Regions from separate parts of the Streptomyces sp. NPDC057616 genome, predicted to be linked through region 2. Evidence: riboswitches for the same ligand, from Rfam matches in the RefSeq annotation. Region 2 holds a riboswitch; the other holds the start of a gene.
What was found. A riboswitch is a leader RNA that binds a small molecule or an ion and turns the genes downstream of it on or off. The one in region 2 is predicted to bind cobalamin.
Positions count from the first base shown of each region.

Region 1: linked by a shared signal. The riboswitch ahead of ACFU97_RS03785 (ribonucleoside-diphosphate reductase subunit alpha) and the one ahead of metE (5-methyltetrahydropteroyltriglutamate--homocysteine S-methyltransferase) in region 2 are both predicted to bind cobalamin.

Region 1 is NZ_JBHVGU010000003.1:45,613-52,610, reverse strand. Features, by position in the region: gene ACFU97_RS03785 (ribonucleoside-diphosphate reductase subunit alpha) at 1-2,315, opposite strand, end outside; cobalamin riboswitch at 2,440-2,599, opposite strand; gene ACFU97_RS03780 (GNAT family N-acetyltransferase) at 2,632-3,135, opposite strand; gene mctP (monocarboxylate uptake permease MctP) at 3,210-4,838, opposite strand; gene ACFU97_RS03770 (DUF3311 domain-containing protein) at 4,835-5,098, opposite strand; gene ACFU97_RS03765 (YbdD/YjiX family protein) at 5,245-5,412, opposite strand; gene ACFU97_RS03760 (carbon starvation CstA family protein) at 5,417-6,998, opposite strand, start outside.
Region 2 is NZ_JBHVGU010000066.1:13,861-20,858, forward strand. Features, by position in the region: gene ACFU97_RS44125 (XdhC family protein) at 1-136, opposite strand, end outside; partial or broken gene ACFU97_RS44130 (reductase) at 150-928, opposite strand; gene ACFU97_RS44135 (Fur family transcriptional regulator) at 1,221-1,667, shown strand; gene katG (catalase/peroxidase HPI) at 1,692-3,905, shown strand; gene ACFU97_RS44145 (class I SAM-dependent methyltransferase) at 3,976-4,776, opposite strand; cobalamin riboswitch at 4,949-5,173, shown strand; gene metE (5-methyltetrahydropteroyltriglutamate--homocysteine S-methyltransferase) at 5,327-6,998, shown strand, end outside.

The DNA.
Region 1 (6,998 bases), on a different contig from region 2:
TCGGGGTCGGCGGCCTGCTGGACGGGGACGGCGGCGCGGGCCGCGCGGGCGATGCGGGTCGCCGGGCGCGAGCGCAGGTAGTACGTCGTCTTCAGACCCTGTTTCCAGGCGTACGCGTACATCGAGGAGAGCTTGCCGATGGTCGGCGTCTCCAGGAAGAGGTTCAGGGACTGCGACTGGTCGAGGTACGGGGTGCGGGCCGCGGCCATGTCGATCAGGCCGCGCTGCGGGATCTCCCACGCCGTGCGGTACAGGCGCCGTACCTCCTCGGGGATCCAGGCGAAGTCCTGCACCGAGCCGCTGGCCTCGCGCAGCGCCTCGCGGGTGCGGGCGTCCCAGACGCCGAGTTCCTTCAGGTCGTTCACCAAGTACGAGTTCACCTGCAGGAACTCACCGGACAGGGTCTCGCGCTTGAAGAGGTTCGACACCTGCGGCTCGATGCACTCGTAGACGCCGGCGATCGACGCGATGGTGGCGGTCGGCGCGATGGCGAGGAGCAGGGAGTTCCGCAGGCCGACGGCCGCGATGCGCTCCCGCAGCGCCGCCCAGCGCTCGGGCCAGACCGGCTCGACGCCGTAGTGGTCGGGGTGCAGGACGCCGCGGGCGGTGCGGGTCTGCTCCCAGGCCGGCAGCGGGCCGTTGCGCTCGGCGAGGTCGGCGGAGGCCTCGTACGCGGCGAGCATGATGCGCTCGGCGATACGGGTCGACAGCGCCTTGGCCGCGGGGGAGTCGAAGGGCAGCCGCAGCTTGAAGAAGACGTCCTGCAGGCCCATCGCACCGAGGCCGACGGGGCGCCAGCGCGCGTTGGAGCGGCCCGCCTGCTCGGTCGGGTAGAAGTTGATGTCGACCACGCGGTCCAGGAAGGTGACGGCCGTGCGGACGGTCCCGTCCAGCCGCTCCCAGTCGATGTCGCCGGTCGCCGGGTCGACGAAGGCGCCCAGGTTCACCGAGCCCAGGTTGCAGACCGCGGTCTCGCCGTCGTCCGTGACCTCCAGGATCTCCGTGCAGAGGTTCGAGGAGTGGACGACGCGGCCCGGCTCGGCCGTCTGGTTGGCGGTGCGGTTGGCCGCGTCCTTGAAGGTCATCCAGCCGTTGCCGGTCTGGGCGAGGGTGCGCATCATGCGGCCGTAGAGCTCGCGGGCCGGGACGGTCCTGCGGGCCAGGCCCGCGGCCTCCGCCCCGCGGTAGGCGGCGTCGAACTCCTCGCCCCACAGGTCGACGAGTTCCGGCACGTCCGCCGGGGAGAACAGCGACCACTGCCCGTCGGAGTCGACCCGGCGCATGAACTCGTCCGGGATCCAGTGCGCGAGGTTCAGGTTGTGCGTACGGCGGGCGTCCTCACCGGTGTTGTCGCGCAGCTCCAGGAACTCCTCGATGTCCAGGTGCCAGGTCTCCAGGTAGACCGCGGCCGCGCCCTTGCGCCGGCCGCCCTGGTTCACGGCGGCGACCGAGGCGTCCAGGGTCTTCAGGAACGGGACGATGCCGTTCGAGTGCCCGTTGGTGCCGCGGATCAGCGAACCCCGGGCGCGGATGCGGGAGTAGGCGAGGCCGATGCCGCCGGCGTGCTTCGAGAGACGGGCGACCTGGTGGTAGCGGTCGTAGATGGAGTCCAGCTCGTCCTTGGGGGAGTCGAGGAGGTAGCAGGACGACATCTGCGGGTGCCGTGTACCGGAGTTGAAGAGGGTGGGGGAGGAGGGGAGGTAGTCGAGGCGGCTCATCAGGCGGTAGAGCGCGGCGACTTCGTCGACGGAGCGCGCGGTGTCGTCCTCGGCGAGGCCGGCCGCCACCCGCAGCATGAAGTGCTGCGGCGTCTCGATCACCTTGCGGGTGATGGGGTGCCGCAGCAGGTAGCGGCTGTGCAGGGTGCGCAGGCCGAAGTAGCCGAAGCGGTCGTCGCCTTGAGGGTCGACCAGCGCGTCGAGCCGGGCGGCGTGCAACCGGGCGAACTCCGCCGTGCGGTCGGCGATGAGGCCCTCGCGGTGGCCGACGGCGACCGACTCGGTGAAGCACGTGACGCCCTGCGAGGCGGCCTCCGCCGCGATGCCGATCGTCAGCAGGCGCGCGGCAAGCCGCGAGTAGGCGGGGTCCTCGGAGATGAGGCCGGCGGCCGCCTCCGTGGCCAGCTCGCGCAACTCCGTCTCGTCCGCCCGCGCGGAGCGTCCGCGCAGCGCGGCGGCGGCGACCCGGCCGGGGTCGGCGTCGGGGAGGTCGGCGGTCAGCTCGGTCAGGGTCCGCAGCAGTGCGGTTCCGGGACCGTCGTCGGCCGATGTCGCAGACGGTGTCGCTGAAGCCGGATCGGCTGGCGCGATGGTCACGTGGGGCTCTCCCTCGCTCGGCACGGGGGCCTGGCGGAGGGCAGGGGGCAGCCACGAGCGCACGACGGCGCCGCGTCCACCGGCCCACTCCACGAGGCCCGGACGTCGAAGCACCCGGGCCACGGTGGCCGGGCGCACTGTCGGCAGGTCCTCGGACTGACGCCCATACATGTGCGAACACGGATGGGTACACCGTTGCGGGACAGTTCCGGATTCGCACCGGATTCCCCTGCGGCGACAGCGAGCATGAGCATACATCTTGTGCCGGGTGTGAGACGCACCCCCATATGTTGTGTCGCGGTGACTTCGGAGCGTGTCAGAACGTCAACTCATAGGTGAGGAGCGTGAAGTCGTGGCCGGGCATCGGGCGCCAGTCCCGCTCCGGGACGCGGACGAAGCCGTGGCGTTCGTAGATGCGGTGCGCGGCGTGCATGGCGTGCTGGGTCGACAGGACGACACCGGTGCAGCCCGCGTTTCTCGCCCGGTCGACGCAGGCTCCTACGAGGGCCTGTCCGACGCCTCTGCCGCGTGCCGCGTGGGCCACGGCGAGCATGCGGATCTCCGCCTCCGAGGGGCGGGCGAGCTCGGCCATGGGACCGCCGGCGGGCACGAACGTGACGCCGCCGAGGACGTCGCCGTCGCGGACGGCCACCAGCACCTCGGCCGCGGACGCCCGCTTGGCCACGTCCTTGAGTTCGCCGAGGTACCAGTCGTCCTCGTCGCCGAAGGCCAGCAGGCCGTCCTGAAGATAGGCCCGGGCGGTGATCTCGCCGAGGGTCTCGTACTCGCGGGGGTCCGCGGACCGGATCTCGATGTCCATGGACCGAGTGTGCTGGACGGGTACGACAACGGGCCGCCGGGTTTCCCCGACGGCCCGTCGAACATGTGCAGTTGCTAGCGCGACTCCGCCGCCGTCGCGGGCGGCAGTTCCACCTGCACGCCCGGGTCGCCGCTGTCCACGGTGTAGTCGTCCGCCGCGGTCTCGTCGACGCCCTCCGGGGCCTTCACGGCCTTCAGGACGAAGGTCAGTACCACCGTCACCACCAGGTTCATCACGAACGCGGTCAGGCCGATGTAGCCGATCTCGCCGATCCCGGGGATCTCCTTCGCCGAGCCGCCGAAGTGCTTCTGGGTCGGCGAGGCGACGCCGTACGCGGCGACGGTGCCGTAGATCATGCCGACCGCCCAGCCGCCGAGCAGCGCCCAGCGGTGGAACCAGCGGGTGAACAGGCCGCCGACCAGGGCCGGGAAGGTCTGCAGGATCCAGATGCCGCCCAGGAGCTGGAAGTTGATGGCGACCGTCTTGTCCATGGTGAGGACGAAGACCAGCGCGCCGACCTTCACCAGCAGCGACACGATCTTGGAGACCTGGGCCTCCTGCTTCGGTGTCGCGTCCGGCTTGATGAAGTCCCGGTAGATGTTGCGGGTGAAGAGGTTCGCGGCAGCGATCGACATGATCGCCGCCGGCACCAGGGCGCCGATGCCGATGGCCGCGAAGGCCACACCCGCGAACCAGGACGGGAACATGTTCTCGAACAGCTGCGGGATCGCCAGCTGCCCGTTGGTGACCTTGATCCCGGCCGCGATCGCCATGAAGCCGAGCAGCGCCAGCAGGCCCAGCATCAGGGAGTACAGCGGCAGGATCGTGGTGTTGCGGCGGATGACCTCACGGCTGCGCGAGGACAGCGTCGCGGTGATCGAGTGCGGGTACATGAAGAGCGCCAGCGCGGAGCCCAACGCCAGCGTGGCGTACGTCCATTGACCCGCCTCCGGCGGCACCAGGGCGCCGCGCGGCTTGCCGGTCGCCGGGTTGGTCTGCGCGAACGCCGCGCCGGCCTTGGAGAAGATGTCGTCGAAGCCGCCCAGCTTGATCGGGATGTAGATGATCGCCACCGCGATGACGATGTAGATCAGCGCGTCCTTCACGAACGCGATCAGCGCGGGGGCCCGCAGACCCGAGGAGTAGGTGTACGCCGCGAGGACGCCGAACGCGATCAGCAGCGGCAGGTCCTTCACGAACCAGTTGGTGCTGTCGCCGCCGCCGACGCCCATCACGTCCAGCACGGCCTGGATGCCGACCAGTTGGAGCGCGATGTAGGGCATCGTGGCGAGGATGCCGGTGACCGCGACGGCCAGCGACAGGCTCTTGGAGCCGAAGCGGCCGCGCACGAAGTCCGAGGTCGTCACATACCCGTGCCGGTGGGAGACCGACCACAGCCGGGGCAGGAAGGTGAAGATCAGCGGGTAGACCAGGATGGTGTACGGCACCGCGAAGAAGCCGGCCGCGCCCGCCGCGTAGATCGCCGCGGGGACGGCGACGAACGTGTACGCCGTGTACAGGTCGCCGCCGAGCAGGAACCAGGTGACCCAGGTGCCGAACGACCGGCCGCCCAGGCCCCATTCGTCGAGCGAGTGCTCGTTCTCGGCCTTGCGCCAGCGTGCCGCCAGGAAGCCCATGACGGTCACGGCCACGAAGAAGAAGATGAAGACGCCGAGCGCGACGCCGTTCACGCCGTCCTTCATTCCGACGCACCGCCCTTCTTGGAGGCGCGGGCGCGCTGGTCACGCTGCCACAGCTGGTACGCGGTCATCGTCAGCGCGGTGGAGATCAGCACCCAGAGCATCTGGTACCAGTAGAAGAACGGGATGCCGATGAACTCCGGGTCGGTCTTGGAGTACGAGCCGACCCAGAGCATCGCGACGAAGGGCGCGATCAGGCAGACGGCGATGACCACACGCATGGGGGTCACCACCGGTGGTCTTACTTCGGGCACTTCGGACATATCGCGGCTCCGTCCCCTCACGATCACCTGTGATCACCTGTGTAATGCGCAGGCAATCTAGGTCACCGTGTCGCGAAAACGGAAGACCTCGTCCGCATATCGGTATGTCGATTCAGTGAAGGCGGAGTCTCGGGTGGACAACGGTGTCAGCAGCAGCGGAATCCCTGCCGCGGATCCTCCTCCCGGCGGTCCGTCCGCATCCGCTCGAAGGCGCGCCGCGACGGCACTTCGGCCTCCGGGTGGTTCGCGCGCAGGTGCGCCACGTAGCGGTCGTACGCCGACTCGTCGGTCAGCTCGCGCACGTACCAGCGCACGCCCCTAATCGCCCGGTGCAGCGGTGCCGGCAGTCGCACGGCGCACCTCCTCCTTCTCCTCGCGGGTCTCGACGAGTCCCGCCGGGGCGGTGATCCGCGAGGCGACGTACGGCGACTCGCTCAGGGTGGACAGCGCGGGCCGGCGGACGTGCCGGACGCAGACCCGCAGCGCGTCCGCGACGACCACGACGACCAGGAGCGCGAGGGCCGCCGAAAGGACGCCGTCCACCGTGGAGTTGGTGACCACGGTGTGCATGTCGTCCATGTTCTTGGCGGGCGGCAGCACCTTCCCGGCGTCGATGGCGTCCTGGAACACCGAACGCTGCTTGAAGAAGCCGACCTTGGGGTCGCCGGAGAACACCTTCTGCCAGCTGGCGGTCAGGGTGACCGTCACGTCCCAGGCGAGCGGAATCCCCGTGATCCAGGCCCACTTCAGCCGCCCGGACTTCACCAGCAGGGTGGTGCAGACGGCCAGGGCGACCGCGGCGAGCAGCTGGTTGGAGATGCCGAAGATCGGGAAGAGCTGGTTGATGCCGCCGAGGGGTTCGTGGACGCCGACCCAGAGGAAGTAGCCCCACAGCGCGCACACGATGCCGCTCGTGATGGCCAGGCCCGGCTTCCAGCTGACGTTCCTGAAGGGCCGTACGACGTTGCCCAGCATGTCCTGGAGCATGAACCGGCCCACCCGCGTGCCGGCGTCCAGCGCGGTCAGGATGAACAGCGCCTCGAACATGATCGCGAAGTGGTACCAGAAGGCGCGCAGGCTCCCACCCGTGACCTTGGAGAAGATCTCCGAGACGCCGACGGCGAGCGTGGGCGCACCGCCGGTGCGGGAGAGCAGGGTCGTCTCCTCGACGTTCTTCGCGGCCTGGGCGAGGTCGGCGGTGGAGATGTGATAGCCCCAACCGGTCACCACCTGCGAGGCGTTCTGCACGGTGGTGCCGATCGCGCCGGCCGGGGCGTTCATCGCGAAGTACAGCCCCGGGTCGATGATGCTCGCCGCGACCAGCGCCATGATCGCCACCGACGACTCCATCAGCATGGAGCCGTAGCCGATCATCCGGACCTGCGTCTCCTTCTGGATCATCTTCGGCGTCGTGCCGCTGGAGATGAGCGCGTGGAAGCCGGACAGAGCGCCGCAGGCGATGGTGATGAAGACGAAGGGGAAGAGGGAGCCGGCGAAGACCGGGCCGTCGCCGCGTGCGGCGAAGTGCGTCACCGCGTCCATCCGCAGCGTCGGCACGGTCAGGACGACGCCCAGCGCGAGCAGCACGATCGTGCCGATCTTCAGGAAGGTGGACAGGTAGTCGCGGGGCGCGAGCAGCATCCACACCGGCAGGATCGAGGCGACGAAGCCGTACGCCACCAGCCAGAGCACCAGCGTCGAGGGCGCGAGGGTGAAGGCGCCGGCCCACGACGACTCGGCGACCCGGCGGCCCGCGACGAGGGCGAGCAGCAGCAGCGCCACGCCGATCAGCGAGACCTCGGCGACCCGGCCGGGCCGCAGCACCCGCAGGTAGAACCCCATCAGCAGGGCGATCGGGATGGTCATCGCGATGGAGAAGGTGCCCCAGGGCGAGGAGGCC
Region 2 (6,998 bases):
TCCCCTCCGCGTCGATCAGGAGCGCGTCGGCCGGTCGCCGGGGCCCGAACCCCCGCTCGGTCACCGGCCGCGCTAGGACCGCCGCACCGCGCCCGAGGGCCACCCACCGCCGCGCCGTGTCCGCCAGTTCACGCATGTCCCCAGCGTAGTCAGTACACGTCGCGTACGTACCTTCTGTCGGTGGCGAGCCGCTTGACGTAGGCCGCCGCGCCCGCCTCGTCCGGGCCGCCGTGCACGACCGCGACGTCCCTCAGGGCCCGGTCGACGTCCTTGGCCATGCGGGCGGCGTCGCCGCAGACGCAGAAGTGCGCACCGTCCTGGAGCCAGGACCACAGCAGCGGGCCGTGTTCACGCATCCGGTCCCGGACGTGGACCTTGGCGCGCCGGTCGCGGGAGAAGGCGGAGTCCAGGCGGGCGAGGGTGCCGTCGGCGAGGAAGCCGGTCAGCTCGTCCTCGTAGGAGAAGTCGGCGGCCCGGTGCTGCTCGCCGAAGAACAGCCAGTTGGGGCCCCGGTGGCCGAGGGCGCGCCGCTGCTCCAGGAAGCCGATGAAGGGGGCGACGCCGGTGCCGGGGCCGACCACCACCATCGGGGTGGCCGGGTCGGCGGGCGGCCGGAAGTGGGCGGCGGGCTGGACGCGGACCGGTACGACGCCGCCCGGCGCGGCGTCGGCCAGGAACGGGGAGCAGACGCCCTGCCGCGGCCGGCCGTGCAGGTTCTCGTAGCGGACGACGGAGACGGTGAGGGAGACCAGGCGGGGGTCGGTCAGCGGGCTGGACGATAGGGAGTACAGCCGCGGCCGGAGGCGGCCGAGGACCTCGGCCACTCACCCGCCCCGGCCCGGGTGCCGTGCTCGGCGACCACGTCGGCGGCCTGCCGTCCCCAGGACCACTGAGCGAGCCCGTCCTTGTTGCCCGGGCGCAGCAGCTTGGACCCGCCCACGACACCCCGCCTCCGCCGATCGTCCCGCACGTTCCGACCATCCGTGACGCTACGTAGCGCCCATTTCACGGTGTCTCCTGCGCAGGTCAGCGGGGGCTACACCGGGCGCACCGGGGCGGGGCCGGGGGTGTGAGAGGGAGCGCCGGGGTGGCCGGGGACGTGCCGCGGTGCCGCCCGTCCCCGCCGCACCCGCCCGTCATCCGCCGTTCAGGGCGGCGCGGCAAAACTTGGCGGGTTCGTTTTCTTGAACTCTTCGTGTTTATCGGGCTAGGTTGATCCCATGACCGCGTCCCAGACCCCGAACACCGCCGCTGAGCTGCGCGGTGCCGGCCTGCGGGTGACGGCCGCCCGCGTCGCACTGCTCGAGACCGTCCGCGAGGGCGACCACCTCGGCGTCGAAGCGATCGCGTCGGGAGTGCGCGACCGCGTGGGCCACATATCCCTGCAGGCCGTGTACGAGGCTCTCCACGCGCTCACCACGGCCGGACTCGTCCGCCGCCTCGAGCCGCCCGGCAGTGCCGTCCGGTTCGAGGGACGGGTCGGCGACAACCATCACCACCTCGTGTGCCGATCGTGCGGAACCGTCGTCGACGTCGACTGCGCGGTGGGCCACGCCCCCTGTCTGACCGCCTCCGACGACCGCGGCTTCGCGGTCGACGAGGCCGAGGTCATCTACTGGGGCCTGTGCCCCGCCTGCTCCACCGAAGCCCCCACTTCAGCACCCTGATCCACCCAGTTCGGAAGGACTGTCATGTCTGAGAACCCCGATGCAATCGTGACCGACCCGAAGGCGGACGGCACCGGCGGCTGCCCGGTCGCGCACGAGCGTGCCGCGCACCCGACTCAGGGTGGTGGCAACCGTCAGTGGTGGCCGGAGCGGCTGAACCTGAAGATCCTGGCCAAGAACCCCGACGTGGCGAACCCGCTCGGCAAGGACTTCGACTACGCGGCGGCCTTCCAGGCCCTCGACCTCGCGGCCGTGAAACAGGACATCGCCGAGGTGCTCACCACCTCGCAGGACTGGTGGCCGGCCGACTTCGGCAACTACGGCCCGCTGATGATCCGCATGGCCTGGCACAGCGCGGGCACCTACCGCATCAGCGACGGCCGCGGCGGCGCCGGCGCCGGCCAGCAGCGCTTCGCCCCGCTCAACAGCTGGCCGGACAACGCCAGCCTCGACAAGGCCCGCCGTCTGCTGTGGCCGATCAAGAAGAAGTACGGCCAGAGCATCTCCTGGGCCGACCTGATGGTCCTCACCGGCAACGTCGCGCTGGAGCAGATGGGCTTCGAGACCTTCGGCTTCGGCGGCGGCCGCGCGGACGTCTGGGAGGCCGAGGAGGACGTCTACTGGGGTCCCGAGACCACCTGGCTGGACGACCAGCGCTACACCGGCGACCGTGAGCTGGAGAACCCGCTCGGCGCCGTCCAGATGGGCCTGATCTACGTCAACCCCGAGGGCCCGAACGGCAACCCGGACCCGATCGCCGCGGCCCGCGACATCCGCGAGACCTTCCGCCGGATGGCGATGAACGACGAGGAGACCGTCGCCCTCATCGCCGGTGGCCACACCTTCGGCAAGACCCACGGCGCGGGCCCGGCGGACAACGTCGGCGCCGACCCCGAGGCCGCCCCGATGGAGCAGCTGGGCCTGGGCTGGAAGAGCACGTACGGCACGGGTGTGGGCAAGGACGCGATCACGTCCGGCCTGGAGGTCACCTGGACCACCACGCCCACCCGGTGGAGCAACGGCTTCTTCAAGAACCTCTTCGAGTACGAGTACGAGCTCGTCCAGAGCCCGGCCGGCGCCAACCAGTGGGAGGCGAAGGACGCCCCGGAGATCGTTCCGGACGCCTTCGACGCGGACAAGAAGCACCGCCCGACGATGCTCACCACCGACCTGTCGCTGCGCTTCGACCCGATCTACGAGCCCATCTCCCGCCGGTTCTACGAGAACCCGGAGGAGTTCGCGGACGCGTTCGCCCGCGCCTGGTACAAGCTGACCCACCGCGACATGGGCCCGAAGTCCCTGTACCTCGGCCCGGAGGTGCCGGCCGAGACGCTGCTGTGGCAGGACCCGCTGCCCGAGGCCGAGGGCGAGGCCATCGACGCCGCCGACGTGACGGCGCTCAAGGCGAAGATCCTCGACTCCGGTCTGACCGTCCCGCAGCTGATCGGCGCGGCCTGGGCGTCGGCCTCGACGTTCCGCGGCTCCGACAAGCGCGGCGGCGCCAACGGCGGCCGCGTCCGCCTCGAGCCGCAGCGCGGCTGGGAGGTCAACAACCCGGACGAGCTCGCGCAGGTCCTGCGTGTCCTGGAGAACATCCAGGGCGAGTTCAACTCCGGCGCCAAGAAGGTCTCGGTGGCCGACCTGATCGTCCTCGGCGGCTCCGCGGCCGTGGAGAAGGCGGCCAAGGACGCCGGTGTCGCGGTCGAGGTGCCGTTCGCGGCCGGCCGTGTCGACGCGACCGACGAGCACACCGACGCCGAGTCGTTCGCCGCGCTGGAGCCGCAGTACGACGGCTTCCGCAACTACGTCGGCAAGGGCAACCGTCTCCCGGCCGAGTACCTGCTGCTGGACCGCGCGAACCTGCTGAACCTGAGCGCGCCCGAGATGACCGCCCTGGTCGGCGGCCTGCGTGTCCTGGGTGCGAACTACGACGGTTCGAAGCACGGCGTGCTCACCGAGACGCCGGGCGTCCTGACCAACGACTTCTTCGTCAACCTGCTCGACCTGGGTACGACCTGGACGTCCACCTCCGAGGACCAGACCTCGTTCGAGGGCCGTGATGCCTCCGGCGCGGTCAAGTGGACCGGCACCCGTGCCGACCTCGTCTTCGGCTCCAACTCCGAGCTGCGTGCCCTCGCGGAGGTCTACGCGAGCGACGACGCCAAGGAGAAGTTCGTGACGGACTTCGTCAAGGCGTGGGTCAAGGTCATGAACCTGGACCGGTTCGACCTCGTCTGATCCCACCGCACCACGCACCAGGGCCGGCCCATATCGGGCCGGCCCTGGCCGTGTTCGGGGCCGCGCTCCCTCACGGCCGCCGCCCGACGGCGACGAAGTGGGCGGCGAAGAAACGGCGTCCGCCGCTCCCCACCTCCTCCTCGGCCTCCCGAAGGGCCGCGTCCCACCGGGCGACGTCGTCCAGGGTCGCCAGCCCTTCGGCGACGAGGGCCTCCCGGGCGGCCCAGGCCGGGCCGCGCATCCCGGGCGGCGGCGTGACGACGTCGATGTGCCCCTCGAAGACGACGAGGTCGAGGCCCGCGGCGACGAGCAGTTCGTCGAGCCGGGTGCCGATGTTCAGGTCGTCGCCCCGGCGCCGGTGCAGTTCGCCGTAGAGCTCGTGCATCTCGTCGAAGGCGGGCGGGGCGTTGCGCAGGCCGGAGGAGCTGATGTCGACGTCGACGAGGTACACCGTGCCGCCGCCGGGCCGGGCGAGCGTGGCCAGGTGGTCGACGATCGCCTGCTCGTGCCCGCCGTTGTGCGCCAGCACGTGCCGCATCATCACCAGGTCGAAGGCGCCGGCGTCCAGCCCCGTGCGCTCGGCCGGGGCGAGCCCGGTGCGCACCGCGACGCCCGAGCGCTCGGCGAGCGCCGACGCGACGGCCAGCGCGCCGGCGTCCCGGTCCACCGCCCACACCGCTCCGTCCGGGGCCGCGAGCCGCGCGAGCCGGACCGCGACCGCGCCGGGGCCGCAGCCGACGTCCGCGATTCGCGCGCCGGGGCCCGCCCCGGCCGTGGTCCACAGCTCGCGCTCCCGCCGCTCGGCGGCGTCCGCCATGAGCCGGTAGCGCCGGATCTCCGAGTCACTGAGCGTCAGGGAGTAGTCGGCCACGTCAGCCCCGCCTTTCCTCGGCCGCGGGCACGTGCCCGCCCGCGGGGGCCACCGTCAGCACCATCCCACGCGCGGGCCGCGCGGGCGCGGCGGACGTCTCGGCCGACGGCGCGTGGGCCATGTCACCGGCCGCATGCCGGACACCCTCCGACGCGCGCCGGGGCGGAGCCGTAGGGTGGCCCGTGCAGCTGGTTCGCCCCGTCCGCCAGGCGGGATGCGTCGTAAGAGGGAACCCGGTGGGAATCCGGGACTGCCCCGCAGCGGTGAGCGGGAACAACCGCCGTCATACGCACTGGGTCCGGCAGAACGGACCTGGGAAGCGACGGCCAGTAGGTGTCCTCCGGTCAGGAGGGCGTGCCCGTGAGTCCGAAGACCTGCCGGCTGCCCGCGTGCGGACCAGACCCGTGCGCGGTCTTCCGGTGACCTCGAGGGCGGGTCGGCGCGCACACCGAACGGACCGGCCGCAGGCCGCCGTCCGGTCCGTCGCCCCTTCGCGTCCTCGTCCCCGTCGCCCGGGAGTTCAGGGAATCGTCTCGCGAAGGAGATCTCCGTGACCAGCAGGACCGCAGCCGCCGCCGCACGGGCCACCGTGTACGGCCACCCCCGCCAGGGACCCGACCGGGAACTGAAGAAGGCGGTCGAGGGCTACTGGAAGGGCCGCGTCACCGCCGGGGCCCTCGACGCCACCGCCGCCCGGCTCCGCGCCGCGACCTGGCGGTCGCTCGCCGAGGCCGGCCTAGACGAGGTGCCGACCGGCGACTTCTCGTACTACGACCACGTCCTGGACACCACCGTCATGGTCGGCGCGATCCCGGACCGCCACCGGGACGCCGTCGAGGCGAACGCCCTGGACGGGTACTTCGCGATGGCCCGCGGCACCCAGGACATGGCGCCGCTGGAGATGACCAAGTGGTTCGACACCAACTACCACTATCTGGTGCCGGAGTTGGGCCCGGACACGGTCTTCACCGCCGACAGCGCGAAGCAGGTGGCCGAGCTCCAAGAGGCCCTCGCGCTCGGCCTCGCGCCGCGTCCCGTCCTGGTCGGCCCGGTCACCTATCTGCTGCTGGCCAAGCCCGCGCCCGGCGTGTCCGCGGACTTCGAGCCGCTCACCCTGCTGGACCGGCTGCTGCCGGTGTACGCCGAGGTCCTGGCCGACCTGCGCGCGGCAGGCGCCACCTGGGTGCAGCTGGACGAGCCCGCCCTCGTCCAGGACCGCACCCCGGCCGAACTGAACGCCGCGGCGCGCGCGTACCGCGACCTCGGCGCCCTCACCGACCGGCCCCGGCTGCTCGTCGCCTCCTACTTCGACCGCCTCGGGGACGCCCTTCCCGTGCTGGCCAAGGCCCCGGTCGAAGGACTCGCCCTGGACTTCACCGGGCCCGCGGCCGCCAACCTGGACGCGGTGGCCGCCGCCGGCGGGCTGCCCGGCAAGCGGCTGGTGGCCGGCGTCGTCGACGGCCGCAACATCTGGGCGAACGACCTCGGCAGGTCGCTGGGCACCCTCGCCACCCTGCTCGGACTGGCCGCCCGCGTCGACGTCGCGGCCTCCTGCTCCCTGCTGCACGTCCCGCTCGACACGGCCGCCGAGCGCGACATCGATCCGCAGATCCTGCGCTGGCTGGCCTTCGCCCGGCAGAAGACCGCCGAGATCGTCACCCTCGCCAGGGGCCTGACCCGCGGCACCGACACCATCGCCGCCGAACTGGCCGCGAACCGCGCCGCCCTCGCCTCCCGCGCCCGCTCCCCCCTCACCCGCGACCCCGCCGTCCGAGCCCGCGCCGCCGCGGTCACCGAGGCCGACACCCATCGCTCCCAGCCGTACGCCGAACGCTCCGCGGCGCAGCGCGCCCTGCTCGCCCTGCCGCTGCTGCCGACCACGACGATCGGCTCGTTCCCGCAGACCGGCGCCCTGCGCACCGCCCGCGCCGACCTGCGGGCCGGCCGCATCGGCCCGTCCGGCTACGAGGAGCGGATCAAGGCGGAGATCGGCGAGGTGATCTCGTTCCAGGAGAAGGCCGGCCTCGACGTCCTGGTGCACGGCGAGGCCGAACGGGGCGACATGGTCCAGTACTTCGCCGAGCGGCTGACCGGCTACCTCGCCACCCGCCACGGCTGGGTCCAGTCCTACGGCACCCGCTACGTGCGCCCGCCGATCCTCGCGGGCGACGTCAGCCGCCCCGAACCGATGACGGTGCGCTGGACGGCGTACGCCCAGTCGC